Regions from separate parts of the Nonomuraea sp. NPDC001684 genome, predicted to be linked through region 1. Evidence: riboswitches for the same ligand, from Rfam matches in the RefSeq annotation. Region 1 holds a riboswitch; each other region holds the start of a gene.
The links. A riboswitch is a leader RNA that binds a small molecule or an ion and turns the genes downstream of it on or off. The one in region 1 is predicted to bind cyclic di-AMP.
Positions count from the first base shown of each region.

Region 2: linked by a shared signal. The riboswitch ahead of ACWCSD_RS25225 (CHAP domain-containing protein) and the one ahead of ACWCSD_RS02700 (CHAP domain-containing protein) in region 1 are both predicted to bind cyclic di-AMP.
Region 3: linked by a shared signal. The riboswitch ahead of ACWCSD_RS17615 (C40 family peptidase) and the one ahead of ACWCSD_RS02700 (CHAP domain-containing protein) in region 1 are both predicted to bind cyclic di-AMP.

Region 1 covers NZ_JBSFGJ010000006.1:57,817-63,475, reverse strand. The annotation lists gene ACWCSD_RS02715 (PP2C family protein-serine/threonine phosphatase) at 1-738, opposite strand, end outside; gene ACWCSD_RS02710 (glycosyl hydrolase family 18 protein) at 943-2,901, opposite strand; gene ACWCSD_RS02705 (luciferase domain-containing protein) at 3,144-3,491, shown strand; cyclic di-AMP (ydaO/yuaA leader) riboswitch at 3,752-3,889, shown strand; gene ACWCSD_RS02700 (CHAP domain-containing protein) at 3,904-4,623, shown strand; gene ACWCSD_RS02695 (TetR/AcrR family transcriptional regulator) at 4,733-5,281, opposite strand; gene ACWCSD_RS02690 (nuclear transport factor 2 family protein) at 5,379-5,659, shown strand, end outside.
Region 2 covers NZ_JBSFGJ010000152.1:126-5,784, forward strand. The annotation lists partial or broken gene ACWCSD_RS25215 (YciI family protein) at 1-109, opposite strand, end outside; gene ACWCSD_RS25220 (class I SAM-dependent methyltransferase) at 265-1,083, shown strand; gene ACWCSD_RS25225 (CHAP domain-containing protein) at 1,138-1,833, opposite strand; cyclic di-AMP (ydaO/yuaA leader) riboswitch at 1,847-1,984, opposite strand; gene ACWCSD_RS25230 (Gfo/Idh/MocA family protein) at 2,102-3,055, opposite strand; gene ACWCSD_RS25235 (aldo/keto reductase) at 3,075-3,896, opposite strand; gene ACWCSD_RS25240 (hypothetical protein) at 3,994-4,938, shown strand; gene ACWCSD_RS25245 (DUF6716 putative glycosyltransferase) at 4,935-5,659, shown strand, end outside.
Region 3 covers NZ_JBSFGJ010000081.1:20,501-26,159, forward strand. The annotation lists gene ACWCSD_RS17595 (O-methyltransferase) at 1-125, shown strand, start outside; gene ACWCSD_RS17600 (Uma2 family endonuclease) at 197-748, shown strand; gene ACWCSD_RS17605 (branched-chain amino acid aminotransferase) at 771-1,868, opposite strand; gene ACWCSD_RS17610 (3-isopropylmalate dehydrogenase) at 2,069-3,115, opposite strand; cyclic di-AMP (ydaO/yuaA leader) riboswitch at 3,215-3,374, shown strand; gene ACWCSD_RS17615 (C40 family peptidase) at 3,429-3,977, shown strand; gene ACWCSD_RS17620 (NAD(P)-dependent alcohol dehydrogenase) at 3,961-4,953, opposite strand; gene ACWCSD_RS17625 (DUF2306 domain-containing protein) at 5,135-5,659, shown strand, end outside.

The sequences.
Region 1 (5,659 bases):
CTCCGGCTCGCCGAGCCAGAGCTGCCCGGCGTTCCCGCCGTGGATCAGGTACGGCGCGATGTGCCCGCAGTTGACCGCGTCCACCTCCAGCTCCGGGCCGATGTCCAGCAGCAGCGCGGTGACGAACCGCTCGGGCTCGCCGGTGTGCGCGGCGAACCTGTTGTGCCTGATCACGGCGTCCTCCAGGGCGTCGGCCACGCCCATGAGGGAGATCTCGCGGTAGGCCGCCTCCCGGAAGGCGCCCAGCACGGCCAGCGCGGCGCCGATCGCGGGCAGCCCCTTGCCCTGCACGTCGGCGATCATCACCCGGGTCCCGTACGGCGACGGCGCCACCTCGTACATGTCGCCGCCCACCATCGTGTCCTCCTCGATGGGCTGGTAGAGGCCGTCCACGACCACGTCGAGCGAGCGCAGCGGCAGCGGCCTGACGAGCTGCCGCTGCAACGCCGCGGCGGCCGAGCGCAACCGGCGGACCTCCTCCTCGCGCTGGATCCGGTAGCTCGCGCCGACCACGCTCATCAGCCCGAACGCCGCGGTGAAGCCGGAGACCTCCAGGTTCGTCCGCAGATTGCCGCCCAAATAGGCGACCGAGGCCGACACCACCGCCAGCACCCACACCGACGCGATCGACGTCTGCACCACCGAGCCCAGACCCGACACGATCGCGGGCAGGAAGATCAGCACCGGCACGAGCTCCGCGCCCCCGCCGGTGAACCTGTCCAGCCCGACCACCAGCACCGTGATCCCGATCAGGCCGACCAGGAAGACCGGTGTCGTGAAGAAGGGCCGCCTGTGCCCGCCACCCCAGAGAATCGTCGTTCACCCCCGGTGACCAGCTTCTCCCAAGGCGTCCGTGTTCCCTCCTGCGGCGCGCCGGGCACGGCGAAGGGCCGGCCCCGAAACCCGGGACCGGCCCCTGACGTGCGAACTTATCCGAGGAACTTATCCGAGGCCGTTCTTCATGGCCGTGAGGAGTTCGGCGTTGGTGGTGTCACCGCTGAGCTCCCAGAAGAACGCGCCGCCGAGGCCCTGGTTCTTCGAGTAGCTCATCTTGCCGCCGATGGTGCTCGGCGTGTCGTAGCTCCACCACTGGTTGCCGCAGTAGGCGTAGGCCGTGCCCGCGACCGTGCCGGTGGACGGGCAGCGGGTCTTGATGACCTTGTAGTCCTCGATGCCCTGCTCGTACGTGCCGGGCGCCGGGCCGGTCGCCGTGCCGCCGGGCGCGGCCTGGGTCACGCCGGTCCAGCCGCGGCCGTAGAAGCCGATGCCGAGCAGCAGCTTGGCGGCCGGGACGCCCTTGCTCTTGAGCTTCTGGATGGCGTTGTCGGTGTAGAAGCCGGGGATCGGGATCTTGTCCCAGGTGGTGAGCGGGGAGTGCGGGGCGGTCGGGCCCTGCGCGTCCCAGCCGCCGAAGAAGTCGTACGTCATGACGTTGTACCAGTCGACGTACTGGGCGGCGCCGCCGTAGTCGGCCGCGTCGATCTTGCCGCCGTCGTTGCCGTCGGCGGTGATGGCCGCGGTGACCAGGTTGTTCGCGCCGAAGCGCGAGCGCAGCGCGGACATCACGTTCTTGAACGCCGCCGCGCCGCTGGTGTCACAGGTAAGGCCGCAGGCGTTCGGGTACTCCCAGTCGATGTCGATGCCGTCGAAGACGTCGGCCCAGCGGGGGTCCTCCACCAGCTTGTAGCAGGAGTCGGCGAAGGCCGTCGGGTTCTGCGCCGCCTGGCCGAAGCCGCCGGACCAGGTCCAGCCGCCGAAGGAGAAGAGCACCTTCAGGTTGGGGTACTTCTTCTTCAGCTTGCGCAGCTGGTTGAAGTTGCCGCGCAGCGCGCCGTTGTCCCAGGTGTCGGCGACGCCGTCGACGCTCTCGCCCGCCTGGTAGAAGCGGTCGTAGTCGGCGTAGCTGTCGCCGATCGTGCACTGCCCGTTCTGCACGTTGCCGAACGCGTAGTTGATGTGGGTCAGCTTGGCCGCCGAGCCGCTGGTGTCGATGTTCTTGACGTGGTAGCCGCGCTGGTAGATGCCCCACTGGACGAAGTAGCCGAGCACCTTGTTGCCGCCGCCACCGCCGCCGCCCGTGGTGGTCGCGGTGATCTGGTTGCTGTCGGCCGAGCGGTTGCCCGCCGCGTCACGCGCCCGCACGGTGTAGTTGTAGGAGGTGTTGGCGCTGAGACCGGTGTCGTTGTACGACGTGCCCGTGACGGTGGTGACCAGGGTGCCGCCGCGGTAGACCTCGTAGCCGGTGACCGCCACGTTGTCGGTGGAGGCGTTCCAGGCCAGCGAGACGCTGTTGTTGCTGACGCCGGTCGAGCGCAGGTTGCCGGGCACCGTCGGCGGGGTCTTGTCGTCGCCGCCACCGCCGCCGGTGGTCGTCGCGGAGATCTGGTTGCTGTTGGCCGAGCGGTTGCCGGCCGCGTCACGCGCGCGCACGGTGTAGCTGTAGGCCGTGTTCGCGGTGAGGCCGGTGTCGTTGTACGTGGTGCCCGTGACGGTGGTGACCAGGGTGCCGCCGCGGTAGACCTCGTAGCCGGTCACGGCCACGTTGTCGGTGGAGGCGTTCCAGGCCAGGGCCACGCTCGTGTCCGTGACGCCGGTCGAGCGCAGGTTGCCCGGCACGGACGGCGCGGTCGTGTCGCTGCCGCCGCCGCCGGAGACCTTCCACAGCGCCGCCACGTTCGGCGGCTCCCAGCCGGGCTGGGAGGTGTGCGCCTGGAGACAGACGTAGTCGACGCCGTTGTAGGTGACGACCGTGCCCGCCGTGTAGGCGGTCCACGGGGCCCAGGCCGCCGCGTACGCCACCGTGCTGGCGGAGGCGAGCGCCGGGGCGGCCACGGCCGCGGTGAGGGGCAGGGCCAACGCCGCCATTCCCGCCAGGACCTTGCTCAGAATGGTGTGTTTCATGTCGCTCCGACATCCGTTGGGGGGTGTGTGGGGAGTGGGATGGGAGACTTCTGGGGAAACTATTAGGAAAGTTTCCTTTAAGTTGTGAATCGACGGTAGCTTCTGCCTGGGGGAGCGTCAATACGTATCGGTCAGGTGTCCGTAATCGTGCCGGTCAGACCGCGGACGCGCCCGTTCACGAGGGGATAACGGTTCAGGAACGGGGGCTGACGGCGGGGTGAGCCGTGGCTCAGCATTGGAGCGTGGCAGGAATCTCCGCCTGGCGGCGGACGCCCACGCGACGCGGGCCCTACGTGGTCCGCGCGGTCGCGGAGTTACGGTCCTGGCCGTCGCTGAACGTCAGCGGCACCGGTCAGCAGGTCACCTTCGCCGTACACGGAACCGAGATCCTGCGCCTGGCCGGCCGGGACGAGATCCACGTACGGCTCACCGCCCCCGCCATCGGCCGCCTGGAGCCGTACCTGCGGGCGTGCGACCAGGTCCATGCCTGCCGCGACCGCGCCTGGGTCGCCGTACAGGTCGACGCCGAGCCCGATCTGGAATTGTTGCTGGCGCTCACGAGTGTGGCGATAAAGGCGCACGTGGCGTGAACCGATTCGGTGCGTAGCGCTTCTCCAACGCAGCGTCGAAATTAATGCCGCCATTTGCCTGGGAATTACTCGCCGGGTAGCTTGGTTGTACACAGCCGAACGGGGAGTCGTCCCAGGTAGGGATGGCATTGCCTGGGAATTACCCAAGCGGGACCCGTGTTGTACAGAGTCGATGCGGAAATCCCCGCATCCGGGCGTCGCACATATACCTTCAGGCCCTTTCCCGGGCCCGGGAAGACGATGCGTCAGCCCTTTGCCTGACCAAGAGACCGCTGAATCCGCCTGTGCGCGGAACCGGGGACCCATGTGTCCAATGGGGTGAATCGGCACCGTGGTGCCGTAGGGCAGCTTCCCGCCCGAACCCGTCAGCTAACCCGGCAAGCGGCACGGAAGCTCAAGGAGTAACACCCTCATGGCCAAGCACCGTCTTCACCGTGCCTTCAAGCTCGACCTCGCCAAGATCGCTCTCGGCGCGACCGCCGTCGCCGGCGTGCTCGGCACGCACGCGGCAGTGAACGCCGACACCACCCACGCCACCGCCCACACCGCCACCCAGACCGCCAAGGTCGCCGGCGTGGCCGCCCAGCCGCTCGTCGCGCAGCACCGCGCCGCCGACGAGAGCGCCAAGGGCAAGGTCAACGTCACCGCCGCCCAGGTGCTGGCCACGGCCCGCGCCCAGGTCGGCACCTCCGAGGACGCCAACGGCGGCGGCACCAAGTTCCAGAAGTGGTACGCCGACTCGCAGCGCGCCGCCGAGACCGCCGCGCGTGACGGCGGCAACCGCGCCATGTACCTGAACGCCCCCTGGTGCTCGATGTTCGTCTCCTGGGTCGGCGAGCAGACCGGCGCCCGCCCGCAGGTCGGCTGGGACGCCTACACCGTGACCCACGCCAAGTGGTTCGCCGCCAACAACCGCTGGGGCACCGAGGCCAAGCCGGGCGCCGTCGTCTTCTTCTCCTGGAGCGGCAGCAAGAGCCTGAGCGACATCCAGCACGTCGGCTTCGTCGTCAAGGACAACGGCGACGGCACGATCTCCACGATCGAGGGCAACACCGGCAACGGCAAGGTCGAGCAGCGCGTCCGCCCGACCTCCCAGGTCGTCGGCTACGGCTACCCGTCGTACGCCGCCTGATCCTGCCAAGCGAAGAGCGCACTCCCCGCGGGGAGTGCGCTCTTTCGCGTCTCAGGACGGCGAGTGCGCTCTTTCGCGTTTCGGGACCGGGAGTGCGCTCTTTCGCGTTTCAGGGCCGCCGGTGCCGGTGGACCAGGACCGCCGCGGCCTGCCCGGCCGAGCGGGCCGCGCCCGGCTCCTCGGAGATCATCGCGGTGACCGTGGCGCCGTCGATCAGGGTGAGCAACTGCTCGGCGAGCAGGCCGGGGTCCCCGGCTCCCGCCTCCTCGGCGAGCGAGCGCAGGTAGGCGCGCAGGCGCTCCTTGTGCTCGCGCACCGCCGCGCGGACGGCGGCCGAACCGGCGCCCAGCTCGGCGAAGGCGTTGGCGAACCCGCAGCCGCGGAAGTCGTCCTCGGCGAACCAGCGTTCCAGCCACGCGAAGACCGCCGGGATGCGGTCGCCGGCGTCGGCCACGTACGCGGTGAGCGAGGCCATCCAGCGTTCGTCGCGCCGCCGCAGATAGGCCACGACCAGCGCCTCCTTCGACGGGAAACACTGGTAGAGGCGTTTCAGCGAGACGCCGGAGGCGGCCCGGATCTCGTCCATGCCGACCGCCTGCACGCCGCGGCGGTAGAACAGGTCGCCCGCGGCGTCCAGCAGCCGCTGCTCGTGATCCATGACACCCCTCCAGGTGCTTGCCGCGGAGAACGATCGTTCTCTACGCTAGCGCACAACCCGGGAGAACGCCCGTTCTCTCGATCGGAGAGGACAGCCCATGACCCGCCCGCCCGTCCCGCCGTTCACCGAGGAGACCGCCCGGATCAAGGTCCAGGCCGCCGAGGACGCCTGGAACACCCGCGACCCCGACCGCGTCGCGCTCGCGTACACCGAGGACTCCGTGTGGCGCAACCGCGGCGAGTTCGTCACCGGCCGCGCCGAGATCGCGGAGTTCCTGCGCCGCAAGTGGGCCCGCGAGCTGGACTACGCCCTGCGCAAGGAGCTGTGGGCGGTCACCGGCGACCGCATCGCCGTCCGCTTCCAGTACGAGTCCCGCGA
Region 2 (5,659 bases), on a different contig from region 1:
CCTTGGCCAGCGCCTCGTTGTAGGCGTGCATGTTGTCGACGAGCTCCTGGCTGGGCAGCGCCCCGGCCTCGGTCTCCCCGTTGGCCTTGCCGACGATCATGAATTTCATCCTGCCGTCCCTTCCCTCCGCGGCCCCCGGGCGGAGCCGGCCTCGCCGAAGCGTCGAACGGGCGCCGGCCGGATCGACACGCGGGCGCGGACCGTCCGCTTCCAGGGCACCGTACCGGTCGTGCGGCCGGGTGGCCGATGTGCCATCCTCGCCCCATGCCCCAACCCGCACCAGACGCCTCCGTGCCCAACCGGGCCCTGTGGGACGAGCGCGCCCGCGTCCACGGCTCCACCTCGGCCGACCGGTTCTACGACGTCGACGCCTTCCTCGCCGGCCGGCAGACCCTCTACCCGCTCGAACGCCGCCTGGCCGGCGACGTCGCCGGCCGGGACCTGCTCCACCTGCAGTGCCACTTCGGCCTGGACACGCTGAGCTGGGCGCGTCTCGGAGCGCGGGTGACCGGCGTCGACTTCTCCCCGGTGGCGGTCGCCCGCGCCCGCGACCTGGCGGCCAGGGCCGGGCTGGCGGCCACGTTCGTGGAGGCCGACACGCAGCGGCTGCCGGCGGAGCTGGCCGGCGGCTTCGACGTGGCGGTGGCCACGTACGGCGTGTTGTGCTGGATCGGCGACCTGGACGCCTGGATGCGCGGCGCGGCCATGGCGCTGCGGCCGGGCGGGCGGCTGGTGCTGGTCGACCTGCATCCGGCCTACCAGACGGTGGCCTCGCTCGACCCGCTGGTGGCCGACTGGCCCTACGGCGGCGGCCAGGCCCACCGGGAGACGGTGACCGGCACGTACGCCGACGCCGCGGTGGTGACCGAAACGCACGAGGCGGTGGAGTACCCGTACTCGGTGGGCGAGATCGTCACGGCGGCGGCGCGGGCCGGGTTCACGGTGGCCGAGCTGGGCGAGCACGTCGAGACCGACCTCGACCCGCGCGGCCTGCTGCCCGAGGGCGCGGACGGCCGGTACCGGTTCCCGTTCGGGGACTCGCACCTGCCGATCCTCTACTCGCTGGCGGCGGTCCGGCCCTGAGACGCGGCGAGCGCGCGTCCCTCGTGCGGGGCGCGCGCTCGGAGCGGGCGGAGGTCAGCTCGCGTACTGCGGGTATCCGTAGCCGACGACCTGCGACTTCGGACGGACGCGCTCCTCGACCTTGCCGTTGCCGGTGTTGCCCTCGATCGTGGAGATCGTGCCGTCGCCGTTGTCCTTGACGACGAAGCCGACGTGCTGGATGGCGTCCAGGCTCTTGCTGCCGCCCCAGGAGAAGAAGACCACCGCGCCGGGCCTGGCCTCGGCTCCCCAGCGGTCGTTGGCGGCGAACCACTTGGCGTGGGCCACGGTCCAGGCGTCCCAGCCGACCTGCGGGCGGGCGCCGGTCTGCTCGCCGACCCAGGAGACGAAGATCGAGCACCAGGGGGCGTTCAGGTACATGGCGCGGGTGCCGCCGTCGCGGGCGATGGTCTCGGCGGCGCGCTTGGAGTCGGCGTACCACTTCTGGAACTTGGTGCCGCCGCCGTAGGCGTTCTCGGAGGTGCCGACCTGGGCCTTGGCCAACGCCAGGACCTGCTGGGCGGTGACGTTGACCTGGGTCTCCTCCGCCTTGCGGGTCTGGGCGGCGGCCTGCGGCGCGACGGCCGAGTGCCCGGCCGCGGCGGCCGGGCCGGCGCTGTCGGCGGCGGCGGCGGTGGCGTGGGCGCCGATGGCGGAGGCGAGGATGGCCGCGCCGAGCGCGGCGTGGACGTAGGTGATCTTCGGGGCACGGATGGGACGGTGCGTGGCCATCGAGGGCATTGACTCCTTGCTTCCATGCCGCTTACCGGGTTAGCTGACGGGTTCGGACGTGGAAGCTGCCCTACGGCACCAAAGTGCCGATTCACCCCAAAGGACGTGGGTCCCCGGTTCCGCCCGGAGGCGGATTCAGCGGTCACAGGACGATCCTGTGAAATGTCTTGCGATGGTTGGACAAAGCCGGACAAACCGGACGTCTGCCGCGAGATGCCCCACAAGGTAATACATCGGGCAAGAGCTAGGCAAGTGGCTAAAGGTCCAGCTAGGAGAGTTGGGCCCGTGCTTCGGCCAGAAGCCCCATCATGGCAAGGGATTCGTCAAGCGGCATGATCGCGCTCTCCGTGCGGCCCTCGCTCGTGGCCGCGCGCACCTCGCGCAGCTCGCCCGCGTAACCGTTGTCGGCCGGGTCGAGCACCAGCTCCTCCGTCTCCATCGACGGCCCCGACAGCAACACCCGCCGCGGCGCCCAGAACGGCGCCAGGATGTCGGCCCGCATCGACGTGCCCACCACGCTCGCGTCGTTGGCGTGATGTGCCAGCAGCGACACGTCCACCAGGGCCCGCCGCCCGTCGGGGTACAGCAGCAGCCCGCCGGCCTCGGCGTCGACGCCGCTGGGCGCCAGCGAGCCGGCCATGCGCAGCTCCGCGGGCATGCCGAGCAGCAGCTGGGCCAGCCCGAACGGGTAGATCCCCAGGTCGAGCAGGGCCCCGCCGCCCAGCTCCGGCGCCCACAGCCGATGGGCGGGGTCGTAGGGCAGCGCGAAGCCGAACGAGGCCCGCACCGACCGGATCTCGCCGAAGCGCGGATCGGCCGCCACCCGCTGGATGAGCGGGTTGAAGCGCATCCACATGGCCTCCATGAGGAAGACCCCGGCCGCGCGGGCCAGCGCCACCATGCGCTCGGCGTCGGCCACGTCGGCCGCCAGCGGCTTCTCGCACAGCACCGACTTGCCCGCCGCGATGGCCGCCTCGGCCACCTCCAGGTGCTGGGCGTGCGGCGTGGCGACGTAGATCGCGTCTACGGCCGGATCGGCGCACAGGGCCTCGTAGGAGCCGTAGGCCGACTCCGCGCCCAGCTCGTCGGCCAGCGCCCGCGCCCTGAGCGGGCTCCGCGAGCCGACGGCGGCCACCCGCATGCCGGGCTCGGCCACGATGGCCGCCCCCACGGTACGCGCGATGCCGCCGGTCGCCGCTATTCCCCAGGTGAAATCTCGCACGACCGAGATCGTAGAGCGCTCAGGTCAGGTTGAACGAGTCGGGGTCGGGCCCGATCCGCCGCCCCGCGTTCATCGCGCCGATGGCCGCCATGTCCTCGGCGTCGAGGATGAAGTCGAACACGTCGATGTTCTCCTCGATCCGCGACGGCGTGACCGACTTGGGGATCACCACGTTGCCGAGCTGCAGGTGCCAGCGGAGCACGATCTGGGCGGGCGTCTTGCCGTACTTCTCCGACAGCACGCGCAGCGCCGGGTCGGCCAGCAGCCCCTTGCCCTGCCCGAGCGGGCTCCACGCCTCGGTCAGGATGCCGTTGGCCTCGTGGAAGGCCCGCATCTCGCGCTGCTGGAAGTACGGGTGGAGCTCGATCTGGTTGATCGACGGCGTGATGTCGGTCTCCTCCATCAGCCGGGTCAGGGTGGCGATCGTGAAGTTGGAGACCCCGATGGCCTTGGCCCGGCCGTCCCGGTAGATCTTCTCCAGTCCCCGCCAGGCCTGCACGTACCTGTCCTGCTCCGGGACCGGCCAGTGGATCAGGAAAAGATCTACGTAGTCGAGGCCCAGGCGGGCCAGGCTCTCGTCGAAGGCCTGCTCGGCGCGCCCGTGGTCGCCGTTCCACAGCTTGGTGGTGACGAACACCTTCTCCCGTGGCACCCCGGCGGCGCGCACGGCCCGGCCGACGCCCTCCTCGTTCTCGTAGGCGGCGGCGGTGTCGACGTGCCGGTATCCGGCGCGCAGCGCGGCCGTCACCGCGTGCTCGGCGTCGTCGGCAGAGACCTGCCAGACGCCGAAGCCGAGCTGTGGTATCTGCACACCGTCGGTGTTGAGCATCAGCGAGTTCATACCCTCCATTGTTCACGTGTCGTTTCTTGCGGCTTAAGCAGGCCGGGCTACCTTGAGGCGGGTCGTGCAAGGCCATCCACCGGCTGGGGGAAACAGAGTGGTCAGACAGGCGTCGGCCTGGGTGGAGTCTCCGCTCCAGATGCTGTGCGCCGTCGAGGCCCACCATGCCGGGCTGCTCGGCCCGGACACCGTGGTCGTGCCGCGCGCCGGCCTGCGTCCGCTGCGCGCCACCCGCAAGGAGCTGCGCCGCCTCGACCTGCCCGCCGGCCTGGTGCTGGACGAGCCGCGCGAGCGCATGCCGCGCCGCGTCCAGGCCGTGGGCGACGCGTTCTCCGGCAAGGTCCAGATGCGCTGGCTGACCTCCGACCCCGGCCACATCGTCGTCGTGGACGACGGCCTGGCCACGCTCAGGCTGCTCGAACTGCTGGCCGCCGGGCCGTTCCGGCCGCTGCTGCGGGCGCGGGCGACCCCCTCGCGGGCGCGCGCCCTGCTCGGCCTGGCCGCCGCGCTGCGGCTGCGGATGAGCCGGGTGTCGGTCTTCACCGCCCTGCCCGTCCCCGACGAGCTGGTCGCCGCCGTCCGGGGGGCGGGCGTGGACCTCGTCCGCCACGACTTCGCCTGGCTGCGCGCCCAGCCGCCGAGCGCCCAGGGGCCCGCCGAGCGGACGGTCGTCCTCGGCACGTCCCTGGTCCGCAACGGCCTGGTCCACCGCGACCACTACCTGCGCTGGCTGACCGACCTGGCCGGACGCGAGCCGCTGGCCTACTACCCGCACCGCCGCGAGGACCCCGTCGACCTGGCGCTGATCGGCGAACGTCCGGGCATCACCGTGCACGACGCGGGCGTGCCGGCCGAGCTGACGTTGCGCGGCCTCGACGCCGGGCAGCGGGTGCTCAGCCTGCCCTCGACCGCGATCACCTCGCTGCGGGTGCTGCTCGGCCCGCGCGGCGTCGAGGTCGAGCCCGTGGACGTTCCCGACGACTGGTGGACGAGCAGGGCGGCCCCCGGCCTGCGATCGCATTTGACAGGAGCTTCCAGGTGAGGGTGCTGGCGATAGCCGACTCCGACTCGTATCTGAAGTGGGCGGCCTGCCTGCTCGACGACCTGCCCGCGGGCTGCGAGAGCGAGCTGGTGGTGGTGCGCACCCCGATCGCGCCCTCGCCGGAGCAGATCGCGGCGGCGGTGGGCGGGCGCGCGGCGCCCCCGGTGTTGTCGGCGCGCTCGCTGCGCCGCCTGGCCGAGCGCACCCGCCCCGACGCGATCCTGGTGGGCTGCACGGGCCCGGTGGTGGACGTCCTGGTGGCCGACGTGCTGGCCGGGCTGCGGCCGGCGGGCCGGGCACGGCCGGTGTTCGTCAGCGGGCTGCCCGGCATCTCGGTGCCGGCCACGGAGAAGGCGTGGCTGTTCCGCAGCGGCTGCGACCTGTTCGTGGTCCACAGCGAGCGCGAGGTGGCCGAGTTCTCCGAGATCGCCGGCCGGCTCGGCGGGGGAGGGGCGGTCGGGCTGGCCAGGCTGCCGTTCCTGCGGCCCGGCGCGGTGTCCGGCGGCGGCGACCGGGTCGTGTTCGCCACCCAGGCCAAGGTGCCGCGGGCGCGGGAGGAGCGCGAGCGGGTGCTGACGGCGCTGGCCGAGCTGGCCGCCCGCCGGCCCGGCCTGGAGGTCGTGGTCAAGCTGCGCGCCCTGGAGCACGAACGCCAGACCCACAACGAACGCCACCACTACCAGCGGCTGTGGCGCGAGATGGGCGAGCCGGGCAGGCTGAC
Region 3 (5,659 bases), on a different contig from region 1:
CGCACTCGGAGACGACGACGGTGCAGATCCGCGAGTTCAACGACCTGGTGATCGAGGACCCGCGGGTGAGCGTGGTGATGCTGCCGGTCGCCGACGGGATCACGATGATCAGGAAGAACCACTAGATCGCGGGACGCCGCCGCCGTTACTCTGAGTGATCCTTTGGAAACCCCCGGGAAAGCATGAGGACGGCGGCATGGTCAGGCCCCTGGAAGAGCGCTACCGCACCGTGCGCGAGCTGTTCCCCGAGTTCCGCATCGAGACGGTGCAGGGCCGGATCGTGGTGAACGAGCCGGGCACCTGGCAGCACAACACGATCCTGTCCCGGACGTTGTTCCAGCTCGCCGCCGCGGCGGCGGTCCGGGGCTGGGAGATCTGGCCGAACATCACCGTCTACCTGGGCCCCGGCCACGATCTCTACGTGCCCGACCTGGCCGTGGTCCCGCGCCGGCCGCGTCTGCACGAGGAGCACGCCGTCCACGGCGCCTCGACGATCCTGCTCGTGGACGTCGTCTCGGTGGCCACGACGTACGACGTGCACTTCGTCAAGACGGGCGGTTACGCGCGCGGCGGGGTGCCGCTCTACCTGGTGATCGACCCGTTCCAGCGGCTGGTGACGCTGTTCGGCGGGCCTGGCGGGCGGCGCTACCGCAGCGAGAACGTCGTCTCCCTGGGCGAGCCGGTGTTCCTGCCCGACCCGTGGAACCTCCACGTCGACACCGCGGCCCTGACGGAGGCCGGCGCCTGAGACGCCGGCCGTCCGCGCGGCTCTAGCCGATCTTGTGGATCCAGTTGCGGGTGTCGGGACGGGCGCCGTACTGGATGCCGACGAGCTCCTCGCGCACCCGCATCGTCACCGGGCCGGGGGTGCCGTCGGCGATGGTCCAGGAGCGGTCGTCGCCCCTGACCGAGCCCACCGGCGTGACCACGGCGGCGGTGCCGCACGCGAACACCTCGGTCAGCTCGCCGGAGGCGCAGGCGGACTCCCACTCGTCCACCGAGACCAGCCGCTCCTCGGTCTCCAGGCCGAGGTCGCCGGCCATCTCCAGGATCGACTCCCGGGTGATGCCGGGCAGCAGGGTGCCGGTGAGCGCCGGGGTGACGAGCTTGTTGCCGAAGACGAAGAACAGGTTCATCCCGCCCATCTCCTCGACGTACTCGTGCTTGTGGGCGTCGAGCCAGACGACCTGGTCGCAGCCGTTGTCGACGGCCTGGCGCTGGGCGACGAAGGCGGCGGCGTAGTTGCCGCCGCACTTGGCGAAGCCGGTGCCGCCGGGCGCGGCGCGCGTGTACTCGGTGGACAGCCAGACCGAGACGGGCTTGATGCCGCCGCTGAAGTACGAGGCCGCCGGCGAGGCGATCACCATGTACTTGTAGGTCTTCGACGGGTAGTTGACGCCGAGCCCGGCCTGCGTGGCGAACATGAACGGGCGCAGGTAGAGGCTGTGGCCCTCGGTGGTCGGCACCCACTCCTTGTCGGCCGAGACCAGCAGCTCCAGCGACTCCACGAACGCCTCCTCCGGCAGTTCGGGCATGGCCATGCGCTCGGCCGAGCGGTTGAAGCGGGCGGCGTTCGCGTACGGCCGGAAGGTCGCGATCGAACCGGAGATCTGCCGGTACGCCTTCAGGCCCTCGAACAGCTCCTGCGCATAGTGGAAGACCGAGGTCGCGGGGTCGAGCGAGAGCGGCCCGTACGGCATGAGCCGGGCGTCGTGCCAGCCCTCGCCGTCGGTGTAGTCGATCGAGATCATGTGGTCGGTGAAGACCTGCCCGAACCCGGGGTTCGCCAGTACCTGCTCCCGCTCGGCCGCGGTGCGAGCGTGGTCGGAATGCTGCACGTCGAAGCTGAGCTTCTGAGCGATGGTCATGACGGAGGTCCTTCTCTCTACGAATCTGCGACTTCGAAAGCTGATTCTGTTAGCTACTGCCCGCGAGCAGTATTCGTACTTCCTAGTGTCTCGCGATTTGGGATGGCAAGAGGCAGTTGGGGTGGTTAGAACCGGCGAACGCGAAAAAGCGCCTGGCAGTCCGTGTTCGGACCGCCAGGCGCGTGCGGGGCTAGGCGGTCCTAGCCGGCTACTCGCGCGGCGATGTCGTCGCCGATCTCGCTGGTCGTGCGGCCGGCGCGGCCGGTCACCCGCTCGGCGATGTCGGCGGCCACGGCCTGCTCGACCTTGGCGGCCTCGGCGTGCAGGCCGAGGTGGTCGAGGAGCATGCCCACGGACAGGATGGTGGCGGTCGGGTCGGCCTTGCCCTGACCGGCGATGTCGGGCGCGCTGCCGTGCACCGGCTCGAACATGCTCGGCGAGGTGCGCTCGGGGTTGATGTTGCCGCTGGCCGCCAGGCCGATGCCGCCGGCGATGGCGGCGCCGAGGTCGGTGATGATGTCGCCGAACAGGTTGTCGGTGACGATCACGTCGAAGCGCTCGGGCTGGGTGACGAAGAACATCGAGGCCGCGTCGATGTGGCTGTAGTCGGTGGTGACGTCGGGGAACTCCGCGGCCACGCGGTTGACCGTGCGCTGCCAGAGGTCGCCGGCGAAGGTGAGCACGTTCGTCTTGTGGACGAGCGTGAGCTTCTTGCGGGGCCGCGACTGAGCCTTCTGGAAGGCGTACCGCACGACGCGCTCGACGCCGTGGGCGGTGTTCAGCGACTCCTGAGTGGCGATCTCGTGCGGCGTGCCGCGGCGCATGACGCCGCCGGTGCCCGCGTAGAGGCCCTCGGTGCCCTCGCGGACGACGACCATGTCGATGTGCTCGGCGGTGGCGCCGGCCAGCGCGGTCTCGACGCCGGGGAACAGCTTGACCGGCCGCAGGTTGACGTAGTGGTCGAACTCGAACCTGAGCTTGAGCAGCAGGTCGCGCTCCAGGATGCCGGGCGGCACGCTGGGGTCGCCCACGGCGCCGAGCAGGATCGCGTCGTAGCCGCGCAGCTCTTCGAGCACCGCGTCGGGCAGGGTCTCGCCCGTGCGGTGGTAGCGGGCTGCGCCCAGGTCGTAGTGGGTGGGCTCGATCTTCGTGCCCACGGCCTCCAGGACCTTGAGCCCTTCGGCTACGACCTCGGCGCCGATGCCATCCCCGGGGATGACGGCCAGGCGGATGTTACGCGACTCCATGGGCGGTACCTTACCGGCTCGTCTCGGCTGACGAACACATCATCTCAACAACCGGACAATCCGTTTTGGGGGGATTGCGACCTTTTGACCGTTTCGTTAGAGTCCGACGAGCCTAATCCACGCAGCCGCTGCGTGGAGCCGGGGACCCATCTTTCCCCCCGGGGCGAATCGGCTGCGCCTCCCCCCCGAGGAGCCGCCGTAGGGCTACTTCCAGGCCCGAGCCCGTCAGCTAACCCGGTCGGCCACGTGGAAGGACAGTCCCCTGTCTAGCATCGCCATCCTTGTGGCGGTGGCAGCGGGCGCAGCAGGTCTCGTGCCTGCCGCCCCCGCGGCTCCCGCCGCTCCGGCCGCTCCGGCCGCCCCCACCTCCTCCATCACCCTCACCGGCCCCCAGGTGAAACAGGTCCAGGAACGGCACGCGCCGAAACCGGCCTGGAAGGTCGCCCTCGAATACGCCATGGACAAGCGCGGCACCCCGTACGTGTGGGGCGGCGCCAGCGAACGGGGCTACGACTGCTCGGGCCTCATGCTCCGGGCCTACGAGGACGCCGGCATCGAGCTCCCCAGAACCGCCGCGGAGCAGTACGGCGCCTTCTCCAGGAAGATCGCCTGGAAGGACCTCAAGCCAGGCGACCTGGTGTTCTTCAGCGGCCTCGGCCACGTCGGCATGATCTCCAAGCCCGGCTACATGGTCCACTCCCCCCACACCGGCGACGTGGTGAAGGAGGAACGCCTGTCGCAGTGGCGCAGGCAGGCCTTCGTCGGCGCGGTACGCCCCGACCCCAAGGGCGTCAAGCGCTGGGCCGACTACAAGCAGCTCCAGAAGGCCCCCGCCCCCGCCATGCTCACCGCGACCCTGTGACGACGACCTTCCCCGGGGCGTGCCCCTCCTCCTGGTAGCGGACGGCCCCCGGGAGCTCGCCGAAGGGGAAGGTCCTGTCGATGACCGGGGTGACCGCGCCCCGCTCGATCAGCCCGGTCAGCGTCAGCAGGTTCGCCCTGTTGCTCCCGCAGCGGACGACGTCCGCCCTGACGATCCGCTGCGGGACGAAGGGCCCCGACGCGAGCGCGGCGAACATGTGGCCGGCCGGCTGCACCCAGCGGCCGGCCGGCCCGCCGACCAGCACGTACGTGCCCTTCCTGGTCAGGACGCGGCGGCAGTCCGTCAGCCGGCGGCCGCCCGCCACGTCGAGCAGCAGGTCGAAGCGCCGGCCCGAGGCCGCGAAGTCCTCCTTGGTGTGGTCGATGACGTCGTCCGCGCCGAGCGAGCGGACCAGGTCCGCGTTGCGCCCGCTGCACACGCCCGTGACGTGCGCCCCCAGCGCCTTGGCGAGCTGCACGGCGAACGTGCCCACGCCGCCGGACGCGCCGTTGACCAGCACCTTCTGGCCCGGCTGGAGGCGTCCCTCGTCGCGCAGCGCGATCAGCGCGGTGTTGGCCGCCATCGGCACCGCCGCCGCCTGCTCGAACGACAGGCCCGCCGGTCTGGGCGCCACCTCGCCCTGCCGCAGGCAGACGTACTCGCCGAAGCCGCCCCCGAGCGACATCGCGTACACCTCGTCGCCGGGACGGAACAGCGTGACGTCCTTGCCGGCCGCCTCGACCTCCCCCGCCACGTCGGCCCCGAGGACGGCGATGCGCGGCCGGCGCAGCCCGACCCCGCCGCCCATGACCCGGGCCAGGTACGGCTCCCCCCGCATGAAGTGCCAGTCGTAGGGCTGCACGGACGTGGCCCGCACCCGGACCAGCACCTCGTCGTCGCGCGGCACGGGCCGCTCGACGTCGGTCAGGACGAGCTGGTCGGGCGAGCCGAACGAGCGCAGGACGTACGCCTTCATCGTTTTCTCCCTCGTGCCGCTGATGTGCCGCCAGTGTGGGCGTGACCTGCGCGGACGCTCAACGGTCGAAAGGCGACGGCCCGATGGCCGAAAGTACGACGGCCCGCCCGCCGATGGTGCGAACCAGGACCGGCCGTCCGCGCGATGACCGGGCACGGGCGTGGGCGGCACGCTCTCAGGCATGAGATGGATCGCACCCGCCGGGCTGCTCGCGCTCAGCGTCGTCCCGCTGGTCGCCGGCGCAATCCGGGTGACCGAACTGGCCGCCGGCGCCCCCGTGACGGCGGACAACGCGCGCTTCTTCGCCATGCCCGTGCCGGTGTTGCTGCACATCCCGGCTTCCCTGGTGTTCTGCGTCCTCGGCACGTTCCAGTTCCAGGCCCGGTTCCGGGCCGGGCGGCCGGGGTGGCACCGCGCGGCGGGGCGGGTACTGGTGGCGTGCGGGCTGGTCGCGGCGCTGTCGGGGGTGTGGCTGACGCTCTTCTCCGACCTTCCCGCCGGCGACGGGACACTGCTGGCCGCCTTCCGGCTGCTGTTCGGGACGGCCATGGCCGCCTGCCTCCTGCTCGGCCTGGCCGCGATCCGGCGGCGCGACCTGGCCCGGCATCGCGCCTGGATGACCCGCGGGTACGCGATCGGACTCGGCGCGGGCACGCAGGCGTTCACCCTGGCGTTCGGGCTGGCCGCCTTCGGGCCGCCCGGCGAG